4 regions of the Pseudomonas sp. 273 genome follow, and region 2 is predicted to be linked to each of the others. Evidence: riboswitches for the same ligand, from Rfam matches in the RefSeq annotation. Region 2 holds a riboswitch; each other region holds the start of a gene.
The links. Region 2 has a riboswitch for cobalamin ahead of cobW (cobalamin biosynthesis protein CobW). Riboswitches for the same ligand answer to the same signal wherever they lie in the genome.
Positions count from the first base shown of each region.

Region 1: another riboswitch for cobalamin. It lies ahead of PKO50_RS01585 (TonB-dependent receptor); the one in region 2 lies ahead of cobW (cobalamin biosynthesis protein CobW).
Region 3: another riboswitch for cobalamin. It lies ahead of cobO (cob(I)yrinic acid a,c-diamide adenosyltransferase); the one in region 2 lies ahead of cobW (cobalamin biosynthesis protein CobW).
Region 4: another riboswitch for cobalamin. It lies ahead of PKO50_RS20670 (TonB-dependent receptor); the one in region 2 lies ahead of cobW (cobalamin biosynthesis protein CobW).

Region 1 covers NZ_CP116775.1:333,711-339,452, forward strand. The annotation lists gene PKO50_RS01580 (HAD family hydrolase) at 1-151, shown strand, start outside; gene PKO50_RS01585 (TonB-dependent receptor) at 747-2,612, opposite strand; cobalamin riboswitch at 2,697-2,897, opposite strand; gene eutS (ethanolamine utilization microcompartment protein EutS) at 3,209-3,544, shown strand; gene PKO50_RS01595 (EutP/PduV family microcompartment system protein) at 3,547-4,014, shown strand; gene eutQ (ethanolamine utilization acetate kinase EutQ) at 4,011-4,706, shown strand; gene eutT (ethanolamine utilization cob(I)yrinic acid a,c-diamide adenosyltransferase EutT) at 4,714-5,556, shown strand; gene PKO50_RS01610 (phosphate acetyltransferase) at 5,553-5,742, shown strand, end outside.
Region 2 covers NZ_CP116775.1:5,932,979-5,938,720, forward strand. The annotation lists gene mapR (GntR family transcriptional regulator MpaR) at 1-53, shown strand, start outside; gene PKO50_RS27105 (hypothetical protein) at 149-271, shown strand; gene cobM (precorrin-4 C(11)-methyltransferase) at 542-1,291, opposite strand; gene PKO50_RS27115 (cobalamin biosynthesis protein) at 1,326-1,730, opposite strand; cobalamin riboswitch at 1,830-2,021, shown strand; gene cobW (cobalamin biosynthesis protein CobW) at 2,113-3,165, shown strand; gene cobN (cobaltochelatase subunit CobN) at 3,266-5,742, shown strand, end outside.
Region 3 covers NZ_CP116775.1:5,123,662-5,129,403, reverse strand. The annotation lists gene PKO50_RS23325 (FUSC family protein) at 1-1,486, shown strand, start outside; cobalamin riboswitch at 1,509-1,730, shown strand; gene cobO (cob(I)yrinic acid a,c-diamide adenosyltransferase) at 1,956-2,567, shown strand; gene PKO50_RS23315 (cobyrinate a,c-diamide synthase) at 2,567-3,862, shown strand; gene bluB (5,6-dimethylbenzimidazole synthase) at 3,859-4,509, shown strand; partial or broken gene cbiB (adenosylcobinamide-phosphate synthase CbiB) at 4,506-5,524, shown strand; gene cobD (threonine-phosphate decarboxylase CobD) at 5,517-5,742, shown strand, end outside.
Region 4 covers NZ_CP116775.1:4,548,550-4,554,291, reverse strand. The annotation lists gene PKO50_RS20685 (IS1182 family transposase) at 1-658, shown strand, start outside; gene PKO50_RS20680 (M48 family metallopeptidase) at 965-2,893, opposite strand; gene PKO50_RS20675 (LemA family protein) at 2,909-3,505, opposite strand; cobalamin riboswitch at 3,648-3,854, shown strand; gene PKO50_RS20670 (TonB-dependent receptor) at 4,001-5,742, shown strand, end outside.

The DNA of each region.
Region 1 (5,742 bases), 1.9 Mb from region 2:
CGGCGACTACCGCTTCGACCTGGAATGCGGCCGCGCGGCGGGCAGCTACACGGCGCTGGTCAACCTGGTGGAGAACCCCTGGCCGGAGCTGAGCGACTGGCACGCCGTGGATTGCTCGGCGCTGGGGCGGCTGGCGGGGGTGTTGGCGTAGGGCGAATAACGCTCCGCGTTATCCGCCGTTTAACGGCGATCCCCGGCGGTGCCAAGGTTGGCCTGGGCGTGGTCCGCCCTGCCGGCGGAATCGCGGATGAATCCGCTCCTACGGGCGAGAATGCCATGCCTCACGGCAACCTGTAGGAGCGGGCCCTGCCCGCGATTCGCGCGCAGGGCGCGCTCCTACATTGGAATGGCGCCGGTGGTTCTGGCTATCGCGGACAGGGTCCGCTCGGAGTGCGGAGAAACGCCGTCGTAGGATGGGTTGAGCGATACCCATCACCACGACGGCATGGGTTTCGCTCAACCCATCCTACGACGCGCGCCTCGGCGCAGTCGGCAAGACGGTTGCCCCAACGGGGACATGCCGTGCAGCACGGCGAATGCGTAGGGCGAATAACGCTCCGCGTTATCCGCCGTTTAATGGCGATCCCCGGCGGCGCCAAGGTTGGCCTGGGCGCCGTCCGCCCTGCCTGCGGAATCGCGGATGAATCCGCTCCTACGGGTGAGAATGCCATGCCTCACGGCAACCTGTAGGAGCGGGCCCTGCCCGCGAAATCGCGCGCAGGGCGCGCTCCTGCATGGGCCGATACCTACAACTCCGGCGTCCAGGTCAACGCCAGCAGCGCGGTGCGCCCGGCTTCCTTGTAGTGGAAGGTCTCGCTGGGGAAGCCCATGGGGTCGGTCGGGCGCTGGTAGCTGGCGCGGGCGTAGTCCTGGTCCAGCAGGTTCTGCAGCTTCAGGTCCCAGCGCAGCGTTTCACTGAACTGCCAGCTGCCGCGCATGTCGAGCACGCCGTAGCCGCCCAGGCGGTCCTGGTTGGTCGCGTCGGCGTAGCTGTTGCTCAGCGCGCGCCAGGTGCCGCCGACGCCGAAGGCGCCGAACTGGCGGTCCAGGTCCAGGCTCAGGGTGCGCCGGGCGCGGCGCGGCAGGGTGTGGCCGGTGTCGCGGTCGCGCGGGTCGATGATGCTCAGGCCGAGGTTGGCCTGCCAGCCGAGGACCTCGCGGGCCAGGCTGGCCTCGAAGCCGTCGATGCGCGCCTTGGCGATGTTCTGCGGCTGGTTGCTGGCGCTGTCCCAGGCGATCAGGTCGTCCACTTCCGTGCGGTACAGCGCGGCCTCAAGATGCGTGCCGGCGAAGTCGCCGCGCCATTGCAGCTCGTAGGTCTTCGAGGTCTCGGCCGCAAGGTCCGGGTTGCTGGCGCCGGGGTAGTAGAGGTCGCTGAAGGTCGGCGCGCGGAAGCCCTCGCCGTAGCTGGCGATCCAGCTCTGGCTATCGCCCACCGGCAGGGTGAAGGCGGCGTTCCAGCTGTTCTGCGAACCGTAGCGCTCATTGTCGTCGTGGCGCAGGCCCAGCTCGGTGGAGAAGGCCTCGCCCTTGAAACTGTGCTGGGCGAAGAAGGCGTGGTTGGTGCGGCTGTCCTCGGCGAAGGCGGTGCTGCCGTCGACCCGGTCCTCGTACCAGTCCGCGCCCAGGGCCAGCTGGTTGCGCGCATCCAACTGCAGGCGGTTGAACCAGCTGGCGGAATGCCGGGTGGTTTCCAGGGTGCCGTTGTTCCACACCTCGGCGGCGCCCACGGCCTTGTTGCGGTCGAAGCTGCGGCCCAGTTCCAGGCGGCTGTTCCACATCGAGGTCAGCTGGCCTTCGAGGTAGCCGCTGTAGCTGCTGACGCGGAATTCGTCGTGGGGCTCGGCGGGGGCGTAGCTGTAGGCGTCGTCGTATTCGCTGTCGCCGCGCTGGTCGTTGAGGCTGAAGCCGGCCTTCCAGTCCTCGTTCAGGCGGTGGTCCAGGTTCAGGTGCACGGCCTTGTTGCGCTGGCCGTCGTGGTCGCTGTCGGCGCCGACGTTGTCGCGGGTGTAGTCGTAGCCGCGGCTCTCGTCGAGGCTGGCGCCCAGGTCGAAGCGGGTGCGCTCGTCGCCGCCGGCGAGCGAGGCGCTGCGCTGGAAGGTGCCGTTGCTGCCGGCGGCCAGGCGCACCTGCGGGTGCAGGCCGGCTTCGCCGCGGCGGGTGAAGATCTGGATCACCCCGCCGATGGCGTCGGCGCCGTACAGCGCCGAGCGCGGGCCGCGGGTCACTTCCACGCGCTCGATGTTGTCGACGTTCAGGTAGTCCAGGCGGGCGATGCCGCTGCTCGCCGAGGCGATGCGCTGGCCGTCCACCAGCACCAGGGTCTGGCCGGGGTTGGTGCCGCGCAGGAAGTAGCTGGTCAGGCCGCCGGCGTTGCTCAGCTGCACGCCGGGCACCCGCTGCAGCAGCTCGGGGACGCTGCGTGCCTGCAGGCGCTCGATGTCGTCGCGGGTGAAGACGGTGTTGGCCGAGGTAGCCTGGCCGCGGGGTTCGGCCTGGCGCGCCGAGGTGATGACCATCGACGGCAGCTGGTAGGCCTGTTCGGCATCGTCGGTGGCGAAGGCCGCCGCGGGCAGCACGGCGGCGGCCAGGGCGAGACGGGAAAGTTTCATCGATGGGTTCCTCAAAAGTGGACTTTCGAGGAGGGCTGGGCAAGGGCGGGAGGGGCCGCGCTTGACGGTGCGGCCCTCCGCAACACCTGTCGTGCGTGTCGAGGGCGGTCTCCGGGCTGCCGACTCGCACGCTCCCGGCCTTCCCATGCGTGGCGCACAGTGGCGGATTGGAGCGCGGCAGGCGCGGGCCTGCGGTCGGTTACCGTTGCGGGGGCAGCGCAGGTCTTTCACCTGCTTCCCGTTACCTCGAACGAAAACGTGCGCACCTTACGAACAACGCCCCGGCCGGGCAAGTCGGGCCGATGCGGAACCTGTCTGTCAGATGCCCCTTTCCCCTACTCCCCGCCACCGCCATAGCTGCGCCCAGCCTGTGCCCGGACGCCTCCCGCCGGCTGCGACAAAGTCACTCAGCACGGCGTCGGCCGCGGGTCGCAGGCCTCGGCGGGAAACCGTCGATGCGGCGTCCTGCGGGCGTTCCAGCGGTTTCTCGTAGGAGTTTTCCGGTCTTGCGGGGCGGCGGAAAACTTTGCCGGATTTTGATAGGGCCGCCGTCCTGGCACTTGTTAGCTTCCTAAGCAGTTAGAGGAGCAGAGCACGTGTCCAAAGAGCGCATCATCCAGGAATTCGTCCCAGGCAAGCAGGTGACCCTGGCGCACCTGATCGCGCACCCCCAGGAGGAGCTGGCGAGCAAGATCGGCGTGCCCGGGGCCGAGGCCATCGGCATCATGACCCTGACCCCGGGCGAGACCGCGATGATCGCCGGCGACTTCGCCACCAAGGCGGCGAACGTGAACATCGGTTTCCTCGACCGCTTCAGCGGCGCCCTGGTGCTGCACGGCAGCGTCGGCGCGGTGGAGGAGGCGCTGGCGCAGACCTGCGCCGCCCTCGGCCGGCTGCTCGACTACAGCGTCTGCCCGGTGACCAGGAGCTGATGATGAGCGCGCAGCGGTATGCCCTGGTCGGCGGCGTCGGCGCCGGCAAGACCACCCTGTTCAACGCCCTGTGCGGCAACCCCGCGGCGGCGCGCAAGACCCAGGCGCTGGAATACGACCCCAGCGGCGCGCTGGATACCCCCGGCGAGTTCGTCAGCCACCCGCGCCTGTACCGCGCGCTGATCACCAGCACCGACGACGTCGACACCCTGGTCTACGTGCACCCCGCCGACTCGCTGGAATGCCGGCTGCCGCCCGGGCTGCTCGACATCCACGCCGGCAAGCGGCTGATCGGGGTGATCAGCAAGTGCGACCTGCCCGGCGTCGACCTGCCCGCCATCGAGCGCCTGCTGCGCAGCCACGGCATCGACGGCGAGATCGTCCGCACCGCCAGCGACGACCCCGCCAGCATCGAGCGCCTGCGCGCGCTGCTGAACGCACGGAATCCGATCGAGGACCTGTTGAGATGAAGAAGCTGATTACCGCCAACGACATCCGTGAAGCCATCGCCGCCGGGCAGAGTTCCCTGGCCGTGGAACTGCCGCGCTGCATCGTCACGCCGGAGGCGCGCACGGTGGCCGAGCAGGTGGGCCTGGCGCTGGTCGAGCGGGTGGCCGGCAGCCCGGAGGCACAGGAAGCGCAAGCGGCCGCGGCCGGGCCCAGCGAGGACGAGCTGGCGCGGATCCGTGCCGAGGTGCTGGCGCGGCTGCCCGCCGAGGTGGACGCGCAACTGGTCGACCAACTGGTGCGCAAGGCCGCGCAGCAGGGCGGCGCCAGAGTGGCCCGGGCAGCCTTCGAGGCGCGCACCGGCGCCGGCGGGATCAAGCTGGTGAAGGGCGACAGCGTGCGCTTCGGCCGCCTCGACGGGGTGCCGGGCGACTGCCAGATCGGCATCACCGACGTGGTCGGCGCCGAGGACGGCAGCAGCATGGGCGCCGGCTTCATGCAGTGGGAGAACGCCTTCTTCCCCTGGACGCTGAACTACGACGAAGTGGACCTGGTGCTGGAGGGCGAGCTGCACATTCGCCAGAACGGCGAGACCCTGGTGGGCCAGCCCGGCGACCTGCTGTTCATCCCCAAGGGCAGCGCCATCGAGTTCGGCACCCCCAGCCGGGTGCGCTTCCTCTACGTCGCCTGGCCGGCCAACTGGCAGGAACAGTGAGGCGGCCATGAGCACTTTCATCACCGAGGCCTGGCTGCGCGAACGCCATGGCCTGAGCGAAGGCACCGAGCTGCGCCTGCCCGCCGATGCGCGGCTGACGCCCTCGGCCCGCGCGCTGATCGACGAGCGCCGCCTGTCGCTGAAGTTCCAGGACGAGCAGGGGCGCCTGTACCGCCCGGCCGGCGAGCCGGACGCCGACGGCGCGGCGCGCCTGAAGCCGGTGCACGGCCTGACCGGCAGCGACCAGCGCGTCGCCGCGGCCTGCCAGCTGTGCGGCGAGACGCCGGCGCACAAGCCCGCCGGCATGACCCACCTGAACGCCCACGAGCTGGTGGCCAAGAACGATCCGCGCCTGCAGTTCCGCGCCCAGCTGGACGCGGCCATCGCCCTGGCGGTGTGGCTGCAGGTGGAGCTGGTGGAACCGGCCGGGCTGGCCGCCTGGCTGGCCGACATCCGTTCGCTGCTCGGCCAGCTGATGCGCGCCGACGTGCTCGGCGAGGAACTGGCCGGGTTCGCCGTCGGCGGGCTCGACGAGGCCGTGCTGCACCGCCTGTCCCACGCGCCTCTGAAATACCTGGGCCACGACCACCTGGTGCCCGAGTGCTGCCACGGCCGCGCGCCAGCGCTGCTCAACCTGCTGCGGGCCAAGGTCCGCGAGGTGGAAATCTGCGCCGCCCAGGTGTTCATGGAGGCCGGCTTCAAGCTGCGTCGCCCGGACCTGCTGCATGCCCTCAACCGGCTTTCCAGCGCGCTCTACGTGGCCATGCTGCTGAGCCTGCTGCACCTGCGCGGGCAACCCTGGCCGAGCGCCGCCGAGCTGGGCCGGCGCGTGCAGGGGGATGCGCCATGAAGCTGTTCGACGAATGCCGCCGGGTAGCCCGGCAGAACCCGCCGCGGGTGGTCTTCCCCGACGCCCTGGACCGCCGCGCCATCGAGGCGGCGCAGTACCTCAAGCGCGAGGGCCTGGCCGAGCCGCTGCTGCTGGGCAACCCCTTCGCCCTGCGCGGCTACTGCCTGGAGCGGCACATCCGCCTGG
Region 2 (5,742 bases):
CGCGCAGCGAAAAAGCCATGGAAACCCTCGGGCGGATCATCCAGTCGCTGTAGCGCTGCTCCGTACATTCGGACACGATCTGTATCTGTGCGACAGATTGCCGCAGGCATACGCTGTCAGACCAGACCCCGGACGAAGGACAGCGACCATGGATGCGGAAACCCTGACGATCCTGCTGACAGTGGGCACCGCCCTGGGCCTTCACCTGGGCGTGCGCTGGTACATCCGCCACGGCCTGCCCGGGCGCGGGTCGGATGACTGGATGGCTTGATGGTGGGTGGCGGGTTCGAGAGCCCCTCTCCCTAACCCTCTCCCTGAAGGGAGAGGGGACCGTTGGGCAGACGCTGATGTTCTGGAGTCAGCCGGCTAACACAGAGATTGCCGGCTAAAACCGGGCCTCCTCTCGGCACGGACAAGCTCCCTCTCCCTTCAGGGAGAGAGCTGGGGAGAGGGGACGGAATCGAACCAAAACACCGAAGTCACAGCTGAGCACCATTCGCGAGCAAGCTCGCTCCTACAAACAACCCCCAGCCATCTGCCGTCAGCCCGGCCGGTAAAGATGCCCATGCCCCGCGCTATACAACGACGACTCCCCAAACCCCTCCGCCGCCAGCACCCGCCCGACCAGGATCAGCGCCGTCCGCTTGAACCCCTTGGCCCGAGCCTTCGGCAGGATGTCGCCGAGGGTGCCGCTGACCTGGTCCTGATCCGGCCAACTGGCGCGGTGGATCACCGCGATCGGGCAGTCCGCGCCGTAGTGCGGCAACAGCTCCGCGACTATCTTCTCCAGCTGCCCCACGCCCAGGTGGATGGCCATGCTCGCCCGGTGCCGCGCCAGGTCGCCCAGGGATTCCCCCTCGGGCATCTTCGTGCGGCTGGCGTAGCGGGTGAGGATCAGCGTCTGCGACACGTCCGGCAGCGTTAGCTCGCAGCCCAGCAGCGCGGCGCAGGCGGCGGTGGCGGTGACCCCGGGGACGATCTCGTAGGGGATGCCGAGCCGGCGCAGGTGCTGGATCTGCTCACCGATGGCGCCGTACAGCGAAGGGTCGCCGGAATGCACGCGGGCCACGTCCTGGCCTTTCGCGTGGGCCTCCGCCAGCAGCGCGACTATCTGCTCCAGATGCAGCTCGGCGGTGTTCACCACCACCTCGGCGCTGTGCCCTTCGAGCACCGCCTCGGGCACCAGCGAGCCGGCGTAGAGAATCACCGGGCAGCTGCGCAGCAGGCGCTGGCCCTTGACCGTGATGAGCTCGGGATCGCCGGGGCCGGCGCCGATGAAATAGACCGTCATGGGCGTTTCGCTTCGGATCGGGAAAGGCGCAAGTCTACCCCAGCCCGTAGGGAGCCATGGCCAGCGCGCAAGTAGCGTTGGCGCTGCGCCGCTTGGGCACGACCAGCCGCGCCGGGCCTTCAGCCAGCGCTTCGGCCAGTGCCAGGGCGGCAGCCTCAGCCACGCCAGCGCTGCCGGTGACCTGGCGAGCCCGCTCGGAAGTGGAAGTCAGGCGCTGCTCGTAAGGCGCCAGGCGCTGCGCATCCAGCAGTTCCAGGGGCAGACGAAGTTGCCGCGACAGGTCGCGCAGGCCACCTTCCAGGGCCTTGGCCTCGCTGCTGGCCAGGGCATTCAGAGCCGCCTCATCGAGGCCGGCCTCGCGCAGGCAGGCGCGCAGCAGGGCGAGCAGTTCGTCGGCGCCGCAGCCACGGCGGCACCCCAGTCCGGCAACCAGTATCACGCGGGCGATCCTTCCTCGGGCAATCGCCGGGCAGCACAGCACGGCCCAGGCAGAGCGTCAACCGGCCCGGTGGCGATTGACCACCCGCCGGGCACTGCGTAGCCTTTGCCGCTTCGAGGTTCTCCGGCCCGGCGCCGGAGCTAAGAGGGAACGTGGTCAAGGCCACGGCTGCCCCCGCAACTGTGAATGATCCAAACCCCTTCGAATGCCACTGCCCACGGGCGGGAAGGCGAAGGCCAGGCGCAAGCCGGATCGTGAGCCAGGAGACCTGCCTCGAACCAGCATTACCACAACCGGGCGGGGTGATCCGGTGGCGGCTTCCGACGCGCGGAACCTCCGTGCGCGCGCCCCTGCCTCCCGCCATCGCAGCGCAGAGGCGACCATGCAAACCCTGGCCAAGCTCCCCGTCACCATCGTCACCGGCTTCCTCGGCGCCGGCAAGACCACCCTGCTCCGGCACATGCTCGACAACGCCGAAGGCCGCCGCATCGCGGTGATCGTCAACGAGTTCGGCGAACTGGGCATCGACGGCGAAATCCTCAAGCAATGCTCCATCGGCTGCAGCGAAGAAGAAGCCGTGGGCCGCGTCTTCGAACTGGCCAACGGCTGCCTGTGCTGCACCGTGCAGGAAGAGTTCTTCCCGGTGATGCGCGAGCTGGTGGCGCGCCGCGGCGAGCTCGACCAGATCCTCATCGAGACCTCCGGCCTGGCCCTGCCCAAGCCCCTGGTGCAGGCCTTCCAGTGGCCGGAAATCCGCAACGCCTGCACGGTGGATGCGGTGATCACCGTGGTCGACAGCCCGGCGGTGGCCGCCGGAACCTTCGCCGCCCACCCCGAGCAGGTCGACGAGCAACGCAGGCAGGACCCGAACCTGGACCACGAATCGCCGCTGCACGAACTGTTCGAAGACCAGTTGGCCAGCGCCGACCTGGTGGTGCTGAACAAGGCCGACCTGCTCGACGCCGACACCCTCGCGCAAGTGCGCACCCACGTCGCCGAGGAACTGCCGCCGGCGGTGAAGATCATCGAGGCCAGCGCCGGCAAGCTGCCGCTGTCGGTGCTGCTGGGGCTGAACGCCGAGGCCGAGCTGCACATCGACAGCCGCCCGACCCACCACGACCATGAAGGGCACGAGGACCACGACCACGACGAGTTCGACTCCTTCCACGTCGACCTGCCGGAAGTGGAAGAGCGCGCCCTGCTCGACGCCCTCGAGCAACTGGTGGAGCGCCACGCGGTGCTGCGCATCAAGGGCTTCGCGGCCATCCCCGGCAAGCCCATGCGCCTGCTGGTGCAGGGCGTCGGCAAGCGCTTCGACAAACACTTCGACCGCAAGTGGCTGAGCGACGAAACCCGCGCCACCCGCCTGGTGGTGATCGGCCAGGAACTCGACCAGGCCAGCATCGCCAACGAACTGCGCACCGCACTGACCTGATGCCCTTCGTAGGAGCGAGCTTGCTCGCGAATGGCCCCGCAGCGGGGTTTGTTCGCGAGCAAGCTCGCTCCTACGCACAGCCCTCGACCAAGGCCGTACCATGCACCTGCTGCGCACCCAACCCGGCGGCTTCGTCCCCGACGACGGCATCGCCCACCTGGCCCAGACGCCCGCCGAGCTGGTCATCCTCTGCAGCGGCGATTCGCACCTGGCGCTGCTCGCCGAGGCCGCCCGCGAACTGCCGGCGGACTACCCGAGCCTGCGCCTGGCCAACCCCATGCAGCTGCAGAACCACGCCTCGGTGGACCTCTACGTCGACGAGGTGCTGCGGCACGCGAAAGTCATCCTGATCTCGGTGCACGGCGGCGTCGGCTACTGGCGCTACGGCATCGAGCAACTGGTGGCCCTGGCCGAGCGCGGCGCCACCCTGGTCCTGGTCCCCGGCGACGACAAGCCCGACCCGGAACTCACCGCCCTGTGCACCGTCGCCCCCGCCGAAGCCGAGCGCCTCTGGCAGTACCTGCGCCAGGGCGGCCTGGACAACGCCCGGCAGTTCTTCGCCAACCTGGCCAGCCGCTACCTGGGCCGCGCCTACCCCTGGGAGGAACCGCGCGCCCTGCCCCGGGTGGCGCTGCACCATCCCCGTCATGCCGCCGCCACGCTCGACCACTGGCAAGCCGAATGGAACGCCGACTGGCCGGTGGCGGCGCTGCTGTTCTACCGCACCCACCTGCAGGCGGCGAACACCGGTTTCATCGATGTCTTCTGCGAGCGCCTGCGGGCCCAGGGCCTCAACCCCCTGCCGATCGCCGTGGCCAGCCTCAAGGAAACGGCCTGCCTGGAGCAGGTCGAGGCGCTGCTGGACGCCGCCTGCGCCGAGCTGATCATCAACACCACCGGCTTCGCCCAGTCCAACCCGGAGGCGCCCCAGGCCCGTCCGTTCCGCCGCGACGTGCCGGTGCTGCAGGCCATCTGCTCGCTGGACAATATCGAGCAGTGGCGCGCCAACGCCCAGGGCCTGGGCCCGCGCGACCTGGCCATGCACGTGGCGCTGCCGGAACTGGACGGCCGCCTGATCACCCGGCCGATCAGCTTCAAGGGCCTGGCCTGGCGCAGCGAGCGCAGCCAGAGCGACGTGGTCTGCTACCTGGCTCACCGCCCGGGCATGGACTTCGTCGCCGAGCTGGCGCGGCGCTGGGTGCTGCTGGCGCGCAAGGCCAACGCCGACAAGCGCGTGGCGCTGATCCTGGCCAACTACCCGACCCGCGACGGGCGCATCGGCAACGGCGTCGGCCTGGATACGCCGGCGGCGGCGCTGAACATCCTGCGCGCCCTGGAGGCCTCGGGCTACCCGGTAGCCGGCCTGCCGGAGACTGGCGATGCGCTTATCCACAGCCTGCTCGGCGGCGTGAGCAACGACCTCGACAGCCTCGACCTGCGCCCCTGCGCGCAGAGCCTGGCGCTGGCCGACTACCAGGCCTGCTTCGCGCGCCTGCCCGACGCCAACCAGCGCGCCGTGCGCGAGCGCTGGGGCGAGCCCGAGCAGGACCCGATGTACCGTGGCGGGCGGATGATGGTCGCCGGCCTGCGCCTGGGCCTGGCCTTCGTCGGCATCCAGCCGGCGCGCGGCTACCAGCTCGACCCGGCGGCCATCTACCACGACCCGGCGCTGGTCCCGCCGCACGGCTACCTGGCCTTCTACTTCTGGCTGCGCGAGGCGTTCGGCGCCGACGCGGTGATCCACGTCGGCAAGCACGGCAACCTCGAATGGCTGCCGGGCAAGGGCGTGGGCCTGTCCGAGGAATGCTGGCCGGACGCGATCCTCGGCCCACTGCCGAACCTCTACCCGTTCATCGTCAACGACCCCGGCGAGGGCGCCCAGGCCAAGCGCCGCAGCCAGGCGCTGATCATCGACCACCTGATGCCGCCGCTGACCCGCGCCGAGAACTACGGCCCGCTGCGCGACCTGGAGCGCCTGGCCGACGAGTACTACGACGCCTCGCTGCTGGACCCGCGCCGCGCCGTGCAACTGCGCGGGGAAATCCTCGACGCGGTGCGCGCCGCCGCCCTCGACCGCGAGCTGGGCCTGCAACTCAACGACGACGAGGACAGCTGGCTGCCGCAGCTGGACGCCTACCTCTGCGACCTCAAGGAATCGCAGATCCGCGATGGCCTGCACGTGTTCGGCGAATCGCCGGTGGGCCAGCTGCGCCGCGACACCCTGCTGTCGCTGGTGCGCATCCCCCGCGGCGACGGCAAGGGCGGCAACGCCAGCCTGCTGCGCGCCCTGGCCGAGGACCTGCGCCTGGGCCGCGACCCGCTGGACAGCAACTTCGCCGAGCCCTGGGACGGCCCGCGCCCCGAGCGGCTGCAGGCCGTCAGCGACGAACCCTGGCGCAGCAACGGCGACACCCGCGAACGCCTGGAACTGCTCGCCCTGCGCCTGATCGAGGACGGCCTCGACGGCCCCGGCCCGGCCAGCGCGCTGGTCCTGCAGCAACTGCGCGAAAACGTGGCGCCGCTGCTCGACGCCTGCGGCGCCAACGAGACCGGCCAGTTGCTGGCCGGGCTCAACGG
Region 3 (5,742 bases), 810 kb from region 2:
CGCCTGGGAGACCGGCCTGCAGGCGGCCGCCGCCGAACTGACCGGTGCCGACGAGCGCGGCCCGCTGATCCGCGCCATGGGCCGCATCGTGGCGGTGGACGCGCAGCGCGAACACGCCTGGTTCGAGGGCGAGAGCGGCCGCCGCCGGGCCCAGGCGCTGCGGGTGCTGAACGCCGACCTGCTGGGCCTGCTGCGCGCGGCGCGCAAGGTGGCGCGGGAGTGGCGGCTGCTGGACCAGGCGCCCGCCACCGCGCTGGAGCCCTGGCGGCGCGAGGTCATGGACCTGCTGGAGCAGGCCGGGTACCGCGCCTTCGAGGACTGCCGCGAGCGCCTGGGCGAGGCCGCGCGGGCCCACGAGAGCGCCCAGCAGCGCCTGTGCCTGGAATGCCTGGTGCGCACCCTGGCGATGGCCGGGCAGGCCCGGCGCAGCATGCAGGCGCTGGTCTACGGCGAGGCGCCGCGCAACGCGCCGGGGGTGATCGTCTGGCACCGTGACATCGAGCGCGGGCTGCTCTACGGCCTGCGCAGTGCCCTGGCATTCCTCTGCGTGTCGGCCTTCTGGCTGGCCACGGCCTGGCCCAGCGGCCTGGGCGCGGTGTCCATCACCGGCGTGGTGCTGAGCCTGTTCGCCAGCCGCGACAACCCGGCTGGCGCCGGCCTCAACTTCCTGCGCGGCATCGTCCTGTCGGTGCCCTTCGCCGGCATCGCGGGCCTGGTGATACTGCCGCTGTGCGACGGCTTCCCGGCGCTGGCCCTGGTGCTGGGCGTGCCGCTGTTCATCGCCGCGCTGTGCATGACGCGGCCCGCCATCGCCGCCATCGCCTCGTCCTTCTGCATCTTCTATGTGAAGAACATCGGGCCGAGCAACGCGATGAGCTACGACCTCGGCCACTTCCTCAACTCGGCGCTGGCCACGGTGGTCGGCGTGGCCTTCGCCGTGCTGGTGTTCAACCTGGTGCGCCTGGCGCCGGGGCAGCGCCACTACCGCCGCGTGCTGGCGGCCATCCTCGTCGACCTGGCGCGGCTCACCCGCGGCCCGCTGCCGGTGGCGGAGGTGTGGTTCGACGGCCGCAGCGCCGACCGCCTGCTGCGCCTGGCGCAGTTCTACAGGAACCTGCCGGCCGAACGCCGTGCGCGCTGGCGCGGCGGCCTGCTGGCGCTGGACCTGGGCGACGAGCTGCTGTTCCTCCGCGCGCGCCTGGCCGCGGCCCGCGGCCCCGTACGGCGGGCCCGCGACGCCTACCTGCTGCGCCTGCACGACCTGCTGCTCGCCGGTGGCCCGCGCGCCGGCCGCGAGCAGGCCCTGGATGCGGCCAGCGTGGCGCTGTTCCAGGCCCTGGAGGGCGACCACCGGCTGCCGGCCGAGGACCGCGAACTGGCCCGCGCCACCCTGGTCCAGCTGCAGTTCATCTGGCTGCGCTGGTGCCGCCAGGACCCGGCCGCGACGCCGGCGCCGGCGGCGCGACCCATCGCCGCCGCCGATTGACCGGCCACCCCACCAGCCTCTAAGCTGCGCGCCTGCTACAGGTGCCTTCAGTCATGGCTGAAGGTGAAACAGGGAAGCCGGTGGAACCGAGCCTTTTCGGTCATTCCGGCGCTGCCCCCGCAACGGTAGGCGAGTCACGCGGTCGCAACAGCCACTGTGCCAACGGCATGGGAAGGCGCGGCCGGGGAAGTCCCAGGACCTCCACTCGCGAGCCCGGAGACCGGCCCGTAGCGACGACGACGCGCCGGAAGCCGTCGGGCGCTGCCCAGGCCGCGCTCCGATCGCCCCGCGTCATCCCGGTTTTTAGCCGCGCGGGTGAGAGCGGTGGAGCGATCAGGCAGATGAGCAATTCCCCTCCAGCCCCGGCCCCGCGCCGCCCGGCTGCGTTCCTTCGTCACTCCCGCATGCCCCATCAGCCACGGTGCCCCGGCGCCGCGAGCACGGCCGTCCGCGGCCAGGAGACAGAACGATGAGCGAGACCCCGGAAAAGGACGAGCGCCACCGCGCGCGCATGCAGCGCAAGAAGGAAGTGGTCGACGAGAAGATCGCCCAGGCCCGGGACGAACGCGGCGTGCTGCTGGTGCTCACCGGCAACGGCAAGGGCAAGAGCAGCTCGGCCTTCGGCATGCTCGCCCGCGCCCTCGGCCACGGCATGCGGGCCGGCGTGGTGCAGTTCATCAAGGGCGCCGCCAGCACCGGCGAGGAAGCCTTCTTCCGGCGCTTCCCCGAGGAAGTGCGCTACCACGTGATGGGCGAGGGCTTCACCTGGGAGACCCAGGACCGCCAGCGCGACATCGACAAGGCGCAGCAGGCCTGGGGCATCGCCCGCGAACTGCTGGCCGACCCGGCCATCGGCCTGGTGGTGCTGGACGAGCTGAACATCGCCCTCAAGCACGGCTACCTGGAACTGGACGCGGTGCTCGCCGACATCGCCGCGCGCCCGGCGCACCAGCACGTGGTGGTCACCGGCCGCGCCGCGCAGCCGGGGATGATCGAGGCCGCCGACACCGTCACCGAGATGGGCCTGGTCAAGCATGCCTTCAAGGCCGGCATCAAGGCGCAGAAAGGGGTGGAGTTCTGATGCCGCAAGCGCGCCAGTGCCCGGCGCTGCTGATCGCAGCTCCCGCCTCGGGGCAGGGCAAGACCACCGTCACCGCCGCCCTGGCCCGCCTGCACGCGCGCCAGGGGCGCAGGGTGCGGGTGTTCAAGGTCGGCCCGGACTTCCTCGACCCGATGATCCTCGCCCGTGCCAGCGGCGCGCCCGTGCACCAGCTCGACCTGTGGATGGTCGGCGAGGCGCAGAGCCGGCGCCTGCTGTGGGAGGCGGCCGGGGAGGCCGACCTGATCCTCATCGAGGGGGTGATGGGCCTGTTCGACGGCACGCCCTCGGCCGCCGACCTGGCGCGCACCTTCAACGTCCCGGTGCTGGGCGTGATCAACGGCCAGGCCATGGCGCAGACCTTCGGCGCCCTGGCCGTGGGCCTGGCCACCTACCAGCCGGGCCTGCCGTTCTCCGGGGTGCTCGGCAACCGCGTCGGCAGCCAGCGCCACAGCGACCTGCTGCGCGACAGCCTGCCGGAGTGGATCCGCTGGTACGGCGCGCTGCCGCGCAGCGCCGAGCTGGAGCTGCCCAGCCGCCACCTGGGCCTGGTGCAGGCCGAGGAGCTGGCCGACCTGGATGCGCGCCTGGACGCCGCCGCCGATGCCCTGGCCGCCAGCAGCGCGGTGGACCTGCCGCCGCCGGTGAGCTTCGCGGCGCCGGCCGCGCGCGAGGTGCCGCCGTCCCTGGCCGGCGTGCGCATCGGCGTGGCGCGCGATTCCGCCTTTGCCTTCCTCTACCAGGCCAACCTCGACCTGCTGCGCGAACTGGGCGCCGAGCTGTGCTTCTTCTCCCCGCTCAGCGACGAATGCCTGCCGGAGGTGGATAGCCTCTACCTGCCCGGCGGCTACCCCGAGTTGCACCTGGCACAACTGGAGAACAACCGCGCCATGGCCGCTGCCATCCGCGCCCATCACGCCGCCGGCAAGCCGCTGCTGGCCGAGTGCGGCGGCATGCTCTACCTGCTCGACGGCCTGACCGACGCCAATGGCCTATGCGGCCAACTGCTCGGCCTGCTGCCCGGCCGCGCCACCCTGCAGAAGCGCCTGGCCGCCCTGGCCCTGCAGGAGGTCGAGCTGCCCGAGGGCCCGTTGCGCGGCCACACCTTCCACCACTCGCTGCTGGACACCGGCCTGGAGCCGGCCCTGCGCGGCAGCTGCCCGAACGCCAAGCCGGTGGCCGAGGCGGTGTTCCGCCTGGGCCGCCTGACCGCGTCCTACATCCACTTCTACCTGCCGTCGAACCCGATGGCCGCCACCGCGATCTTCCGCCCATGACCGAGCACGCCTACAGCCCCGAGGAGCGCGCGGCCATCTACCGCGCCATCGCCGAACGCCGCGACATGCGCCACTTCAGCGGCGGCGAGGTGGCCCCGGAGCTGCTGGCGCGCCTGCTGGAAGCAGCGCACCAGGCCCCCAGCGTCGGGCTGATGCAGCCCTGGCGCTTCATCCGCATCACCCGCCCCGAGCTGCGCGAGGCCATCCACGGCCTGGTGGAGGAAGAGCGGGTGAAGACCGCCGAGGCCCTGGGCGAGCGCTCCGACGAATTCATGCGGCTGAAGGTCGAAGGCATCCGTGACTGCGCCGAGTTGCTGGTGGCGGCCCTGGCGGATGGCCGCGAGGCCCACGTCTTCGGCCGCCGCACCCTGCCGCAGATGGACCTGGCCTCGCTGGCCTGCGCCATCCAGAACCTCTGGCTGGCGGCCCGCGCCGAGGGGCTGGGGCTGGGGTGGGTGTCGTTGTTCGAACCCGCCGCCCTGGGCGAACTGCTCGGCCTGCCGGCGGGCAGCGAGGCGGTGGCGGTGCTCTGCCTGGGGCCGGTGGAGGCGTTCTACCCAGCGCCCATGCTGGCCCTGGAGGGCTGGCGCGAGCCGCGCCCGCTGAGCGAACTGCTTTACCAGAACCACTGGGGGGAACGCCCATGAGCCTGGCCCTGCTGAGCGTCGCCGGCGTGGCCCTGGACGGCCTGCTGGGCGAGCCGAAACGCTGGCACCCGCTGGTGGCCTTCGGGCGCCTGGCCGATCGCCTGGAGCGCCGCTTCAACCGAGCCCGAGTGCCATTGTCGACGGTTGGCACGGATAGCCCCTCTCCCGTCAGGGAGAGGGTTGGGGAGAGGGTGCTACGCCCAACTCCGTACTTCCCGACAGCAACACCCCCGGCCTAGGCTGGCGCAGCCACGGCGTCACCGCCTGGGCCCTGGCGGTACTGCCACTGACCTTCATCACCTGGTTGCTGACCCTGCTCCCGCATCTCGGCTGGCTGGTCTCCGCCATCGCCCTCTACGCCGCCATCGGCCTGCGCAGCCTGGGCGAGCACGCCGAGCCGGTGGCGCTGGCGCTGCGCCAGGGCGACCTGCCCGAGGCACGCAAGCGCGTGGGCTACATGGTCAGCCGCGAGACCGCCGAACTGGACGGCAGCGCGGTGGCCAAGGCCGCCACCGAATCGGTGCTGGAGAACGGCAGCGACGCGGTGTTCGCCGCGCTGTTCTGGTTCGCCGTGGCCGGCGCGCCGGGCGTGGTGCTGTACCGCCTGAGCAACACCCTGGACGCCATGTGGGGCTACCGCAACCCGCGCTTCGAACGCTTCGGCTGGGCCGCGGCGAAGATCGACGACGCTCTCAACTACCTCCCCGCGCGCCTGGTCGCCCTGACCTACGCGCTGCTCGGCAATACCCGCCTGGCCCTGCGCAGCTGGCGCATACAGGCGCCGCGGTGGGACAGCCCCAACGCCGGCCCGGTGATGGCCGCCGGCGCCGGTGCGCTCGGCGTGGCCCTGGGCGGCAATGCCGTCTACCACGGTGAACTGCACCAGCGCCCGCAACTGGGCGAAGGCCCGGCGCCGGGCGCCCGCGACATCTGGCGGGCGCTGGCCCTGGTGCGCCAGGGCGTGCTGCTGTGGCTGCTGGCGATCCTCGGCCTGGGGGCGCTGCTGCATGCTTGAGCACGGCGGACGCCTGCGCGCGGCGGCGCAGCGCTACGGCATCGATCTGGCCGACTGGCTCGACCTGTCCACCGGCATCGCCCCCTGGCCCTGGCCCGTGGCGGACATCCCCGCCAGGGCCTGGCAGCGCCTGCCGGAAGAGGGCGACGGCCTGGAGCAGGCCGCGCGCGACTACTACGGCTGCGATTCGCTGCTGCCGCTGCCCGGCAGCCAGGCGG
Region 4 (5,742 bases), 1.4 Mb from region 2:
TTGCCTAGTGCTGCACCACGAGGTGACCCGGGGCGGCAATGACACTCGCCAACTGCAGCCGATGGCCGAAGCCAGCCAAGCGGTGCTGGCGCAGGCACAGCTGACGGTCACGGCAGACGCCGGTTACTCCAATGGCGAGCAGTTCCATGCTTGCGAAGAGGCGGGCATCACCGCGTATGTGCCGCTGAACCGTGGTATCAACAACCACGGCAAGGGCATGGAGCTGTTCGATCGCAGCGTCTTTACCTACGACGCGGAGCACGACCGCTACCAGTGCCCGGCAGGCCAGTGGCTCCTCCTCAAGCAGGTACGCGGCATGGAGAGGATTTACGCGATCAGCGGCGATTGCTGCGCTTGCCCTTTGCAGTCGCGCTGTACGAACAGCAAGCGCCGTCATCTCACCCGTCACGCCCATGAATCGGCTTTCGAGCGTATGCAGCAACGCCTGAAGGCCCGACCGGACATGATGACCAAGCGCCGATCCATCGTTGAACACCCCTTCGGCAACCTGAAGCAGTGGATATTTGGCAACGGCCGCTTCCTGCTACGGCAGTTAGGGGGCGCCAGCACGGAAATGGCCCTGGCCGTGCAGGCCTACAACCTCAAGCGTGCGATCCAGGTACTCGGTGCTCGTCGCTTGATCGAATTGATGGCCTGATGTTCCCCAGAAAAGCCAACGCCCCGAACCAGTCGGGGCGTTGGCTTGGCCTTGCTCTCAGCGTGTTTTCACACAGTCTGTTCGGAGGCCCTTTTTCTTGGGCGGCCAGAAAATGAAATGCACGGCCTTCCGGCGGACCGTAGGAGCGGGCCCTGCCCGCGAATCGCGCGCAGGGCGCGCTCCTACATGGGCACGGCGTTGGGGCAAGCCGTAGGAGCGGATCTCATCCGCGAATCGAGCCGGAACGTCCGGCCATCGCGGACAAGGTCCGCTCCTACGAAGAGCGTCTCGGCGTCGGGCGAACCCCTACGCCCTCCCCAGCAACGGCGGCATCGGGCAATCGAGGATATCCGCCACCGCGCGCAGCAGTTCCGCCTCGGCCACGCTGATATGGCCGTCGTACTCGATGCAGCGGGCCATGGCCTTGAGCAACTGCGGCTTCTGCAGCGGGCGCAGCTGCACCAGGCGGCGCAGCGCCACTTCCAGCTCGCGCAGGGTGCCGGCACGCGGGCGCTGGCGCGGGGCGAAGGGCAGGCCGGCCCAGGCCTGGGCGAAGGCCTGCTCGGTGTGCAGCGCGTCGGTGTTGTCGAGGCCGGCGAGGAAGGCCAGGAGCATGGCCGCCTCGTCGCCCAGCTCGGCCAGCGGCAGGTTGCCGATGCGCGCCGGGCCGGGGCGCAGGTTGCGTTCGACGATGCGCAGCAGCGTCCATTCCAGCGGCTTCACCCGGCGGTCGGCCTTGATCAGCAGCGCCATGTTGCCGCGCAGGGTCTCGTACTGCCTGTCATCCAGCTGGCGCAGCGCCGGCATGGCGAGGTCCAGCAGGGGCAGGCGCAGGCCCGGGTCGAGGGCGCGCAGGCGCTCTTCCAGGCGGTCGAGCTGGAAGGCCACGCCCAGGTCCAGGCGCGGCTTGAGCAGTTGCAACTGCTGCTCGCGGGCAGTCGCCCCGGCATCCAGCAGCAGGCCGTAGACCAGGGCCTGGGCGCCATCGACGGCATGGGCCGCCGCCTGCAGGCCGTCGTCCAGCCGCTGCAGGGTATGCCGGGCTTCCTCCAGGTGCGTCCCGGCGGGTTCGCCGATGGCCTCGACCGATGCCAGCGCCGCGCCCGAGGGGTAGCCGCGCAGGGCGGCGTTCCAGGTCTCGCGGTCCACCAGCGGGACGTCCAGGCGTGGCTCCAGCTTCGGGTAGCGGCCGTCCCAGCCCGGCTCGATGCGGCGGATGCGCGCCTCCAGCGGCGGGTGGGTGGCCAGGCCGAACCAGTGGCTGGCCAGGCCGTCGCTGAAGTACAGGTGGCTGAATTCGGCGCGGTGCAGGGCGCCGAGCAGCGAGCCGTAGCCGCCGACCTTCTTCAGCGCTCCGGCGATGCTGGCCGGGTTGCGGGTGAACTGCACGGCGGAGGCGTCGGCCAGGTACTCGCGCTGGCGGTTCACCGCGGCCTTGATCAGGCTGCCGAAGAAGGTGCCGAGCGAACCCAGCACCCACAGGCAGAGGCCGGCGACGAAGGCCAGCGCGATGAAGCCCAGGGCCGAGCCGGAGCCGGCGTCGTTGCCGGCGTTGCTGCGCTGCACGCGGATGCGCGCGACGTCGTCGGCCGTGTGGCTGTCCCACAGGCCGCGGACCATGGTCTCGCCGATCAGGCCCAGCAGCAGGATGCCGTGCAGCAGCGCCACCAGGCGGGTGTTCAGGCGCATGTCGCCGTGGTGGATGTGGCTGAACTCGTGGGCGATCACCCCCTGCAGCTCGTCGCGGCTGAGCAGGCCGATGGTCCCGCGGGTGACGCCGATGACCGCATCGCGCGGCGTCAGGCCGGCGGCGAAGGCGTTGATGCCGCTATCCTCCAGCAGGTACACCGGTGGCACCGGGGCGCCCGAGGCGATGGCCATTTCCTCGACCACGTTGAGCACCCGGCGCTCGTCGGCGTCGCGGGCGTCCAGGTTGATCAGCCGGCCGCCCAGGCGCTCGGCCACGATGCGGCCGCCCAGGCGCAGCTGGCGGTGCTTGTACCAGGCGCCGAGCACCACCACGCCGACCACCACCAGGGCCACCCACAGGTAGAGCTCGAGGTCGGGCAGGCGCTGCGGCGAGGTCCAGTGGCTGGCGGGCTCGCCGATATGGCGCCAGAGCCAGCCCAGGACCAGGCTGGTGAGCGTCACCAGGCAGGTCACCGCCATGGCCAGGAGCAGGATCAGCCGCCCGGTCTGGCGGCGGGCGCGGTCCTGGTGCTGGAAGAAGTTCATAGGGCCGGCCAGCGCTTAGAAGCTGACCTTGGGCGCATCCTGGATCTGCTGGCTGTCGGCGAACTCCAGCGAGGCGGCGTCGGCCTTGTGGCCGAAGTTGGCGGCCAGCAGCACGGCGGGGAACGACTGGCGGTAGGCGTTGTACTCCATCACCGCGTCGTTGTACGCCTGGCGGGCGAAGGCCACTTTGTTCTCGGTGCTCGACAGCTCCTCGGTGAGCTGCTGCATGTTCTGCGAGGCCTTCAGGTCCGGGTAGGCTTCCAGGGTCACGTTGAGCCGCCCCAGCGCGCCGCCCAGGGCGCCCTCGGCGTTGGCCAGCTGGGCCAGTGCCGCGGGGGCGCCGGGCTGGCTGGCGGCGGCCTTGAGCCCGGCCACCGCGGCGTTGCGCGCGGCGATCACCGCTTCCAGGGTTTCCCGCTCGTGCTTGAGGTAGGCCTTGGCAGTTTCCACCAGGTTGGGGATCAGGTCGTAGCGCCGCTTGAGCTGCACCTCGATCTGCGCGAAGGCGTTCCGGTAGCGGGCGCGCAGGTTCACCAGGCGGTTGTAGATGGCGATGGCGCCGAAGAACAGCACGGCGAGGACGAGCAGTAGCACCAGGGAAGAAACCGACATGGGCAGTCCTTTTCGAGCGTCGGGAAGGTCCGCCGATGATAGCGGAAAGCTTCCACGACGGCAGGGAGGCCATCACAGGCTGCGCCCCGGCGCGGAAGCATGCTGTAAAGGGCCGCCCTTGACGCTCCGCCGCCCAGGTGGTCAGATGCCCGCCGTTCCAGGTGCCTCGTGCCGCCGTGCGCGAGGTGAAACGGGAAGCCGGTGCGTCGCCCTTGGCGGCAAGTCCGGCGCTGCCCCCGCAACGGTAAGCGAGCGGGGCATCCACGAGGCCACTGTGCTCCGGCATGGGAAGGCGGATGCTCCACGATCCTCGCGAGCCCGGAGACCGGCCTGGAGCGTTGTTGGCAAACCCGCGGTGGGCGGGCGTGAGCCGGATTCCGGTCGCGCCCGCGCCGGAACTCGCTGCGCCGCCTGCGAAATTCCCATTTCGAGGCGATCACCTTGCATTTCCCCTTCCCTGAATCCGTACCCCGGCGCGCCCTGTGGCTGGCCGGCCTGTGCCTGAGCCCCTGCCTGCATGCCGCGCCCCTGGGGCTGCAGGACGAAATCGTCAGCGCCCCTTCGGTGGAGTCCACCACCGTCGCCGAGATGGCCCGCTACGGCAGCAGGCTCGAAGTCATCGAGCGCGAACGGATCGAGCGCGCCGGCCCCAGCGCCGACGTCACCCGCGTGCTGCAGATGTACGTGCCGGGGCTATTCGTGGCGCCGAAGAACGGCCCCTTCGACTACGGCACCTACTCGCTGCTGGGCGGGCGCAACGACGACACCCTGATCCTGCTGGACGGCGTGCGCCTGAACAACCGCCTGTACGGCGGCCTCTACCTGGACACCCTGCCGACCGCCGCGGTGGAGCGCATCGAGGTGCTCAAGGGCGGCCAGGGCCTGCTGTTCGGCACCCAGGCGGTGTCCGGGGTGATCAACATCGTCACCCGCAGCGCGCGCAGTCGCGAGGCCTCCGGCGAGGCCAACCTGGGCCTGGACAGCTTCCGCGGGCGCAGCGGCGACGCACGCGTGGAGAAGGTGCTGGAGAACGGCCTGGGCGACCTCGGCCTGCTGGCCTACGTCAGCCACAACCGCTCCGACGGCTACAAGCCGTTCCGCGAGCAGGACATGACCGCCACCGTCAGCGACAAGCGCCGCTCCTACGACGTCAACGTGTTCGGCGCCAAGGCCATCCAGGCCTTCGGCGGCGATTCGCGCCTGGAGCTGTTCTACCAGTACGCCGACGCCGACCTGGACTACGCCCGCCCGGCCGACAACCGCCACACCACCAACGACCGCATCCAGCAGATCGCCACCGCCACCTTCGAGCAGCACCTGGGCGAGGACTTCAGCTGGTTCGCCAAGGCCCACCTGAACGACTGGGACACAAGCTACACGCGCATCTACAACCTCGCCGGCGGCGGCACCCGGGTGCTCAACCACAACGACTACTGGGGCTTCACCGACTGGGGTGCGCAGCTGGAGGGCAAGGCGCGCCTGGCCGGCGGCCACGAACTGGTCTTCGGCAGCGACAACCAGTGGTACAAGGGCCAGGACGATGTCCTCATCATCGACAACGACAAGGCCGAGTCCCACGCCCTGTACGCGCAACTGCGCCCGCAGGTGGACCTGCTGCCGAACTGGCACCCCAGCCTGGGCGTGCGCCGCGAGGAAATGAGCGGCGGCGAGGGCGCCACCGTGTGGATGCTCACCTCGCTGTACGACCTGACCGACCAGCTCAAGCTGCGCGGCCAGCTGGGCACCGCCTTCAAGCTGCCCAACGCCGAGCAACTGTTCGTCAACGAGCCGGGCAGCGAGATCGGCAACCGCGACCTCAAGCCCGAGCGCAGCCGCAACGCCGAGCTGGGCCTGGACTACAGCGGCGCGCTGTTCGGCCAGCCGTGGAGTGGCAGCGTCACCGTCTTCCGCCGCGAGATCAGCGACCTCATCACCCTGGCCGGCGACCAGTGGGTGAACGGCGACGGCGAGATCGAGGTGCGCGGCATCGAGGCCAGCGGCCAGTGGCAACTGGGCGAGCATTGGCAGTTGGCCGCCGACGCCACGCGCAACCTGGTGGACACCCGCGAGGGCGTGACGGTGAACAACATCCCGCACTTCTTCGCCCGCACGCGGCTGGGCTACGACCAGGCCCCGTGGGGCTTCGGCGTGGCGGTGCGCTACGTCGGCTCCATCGTCAGCCCCCAGGGCGACGACTATGGCCACTACACGGTGCTCGACGGCGACGCCTACCGCTA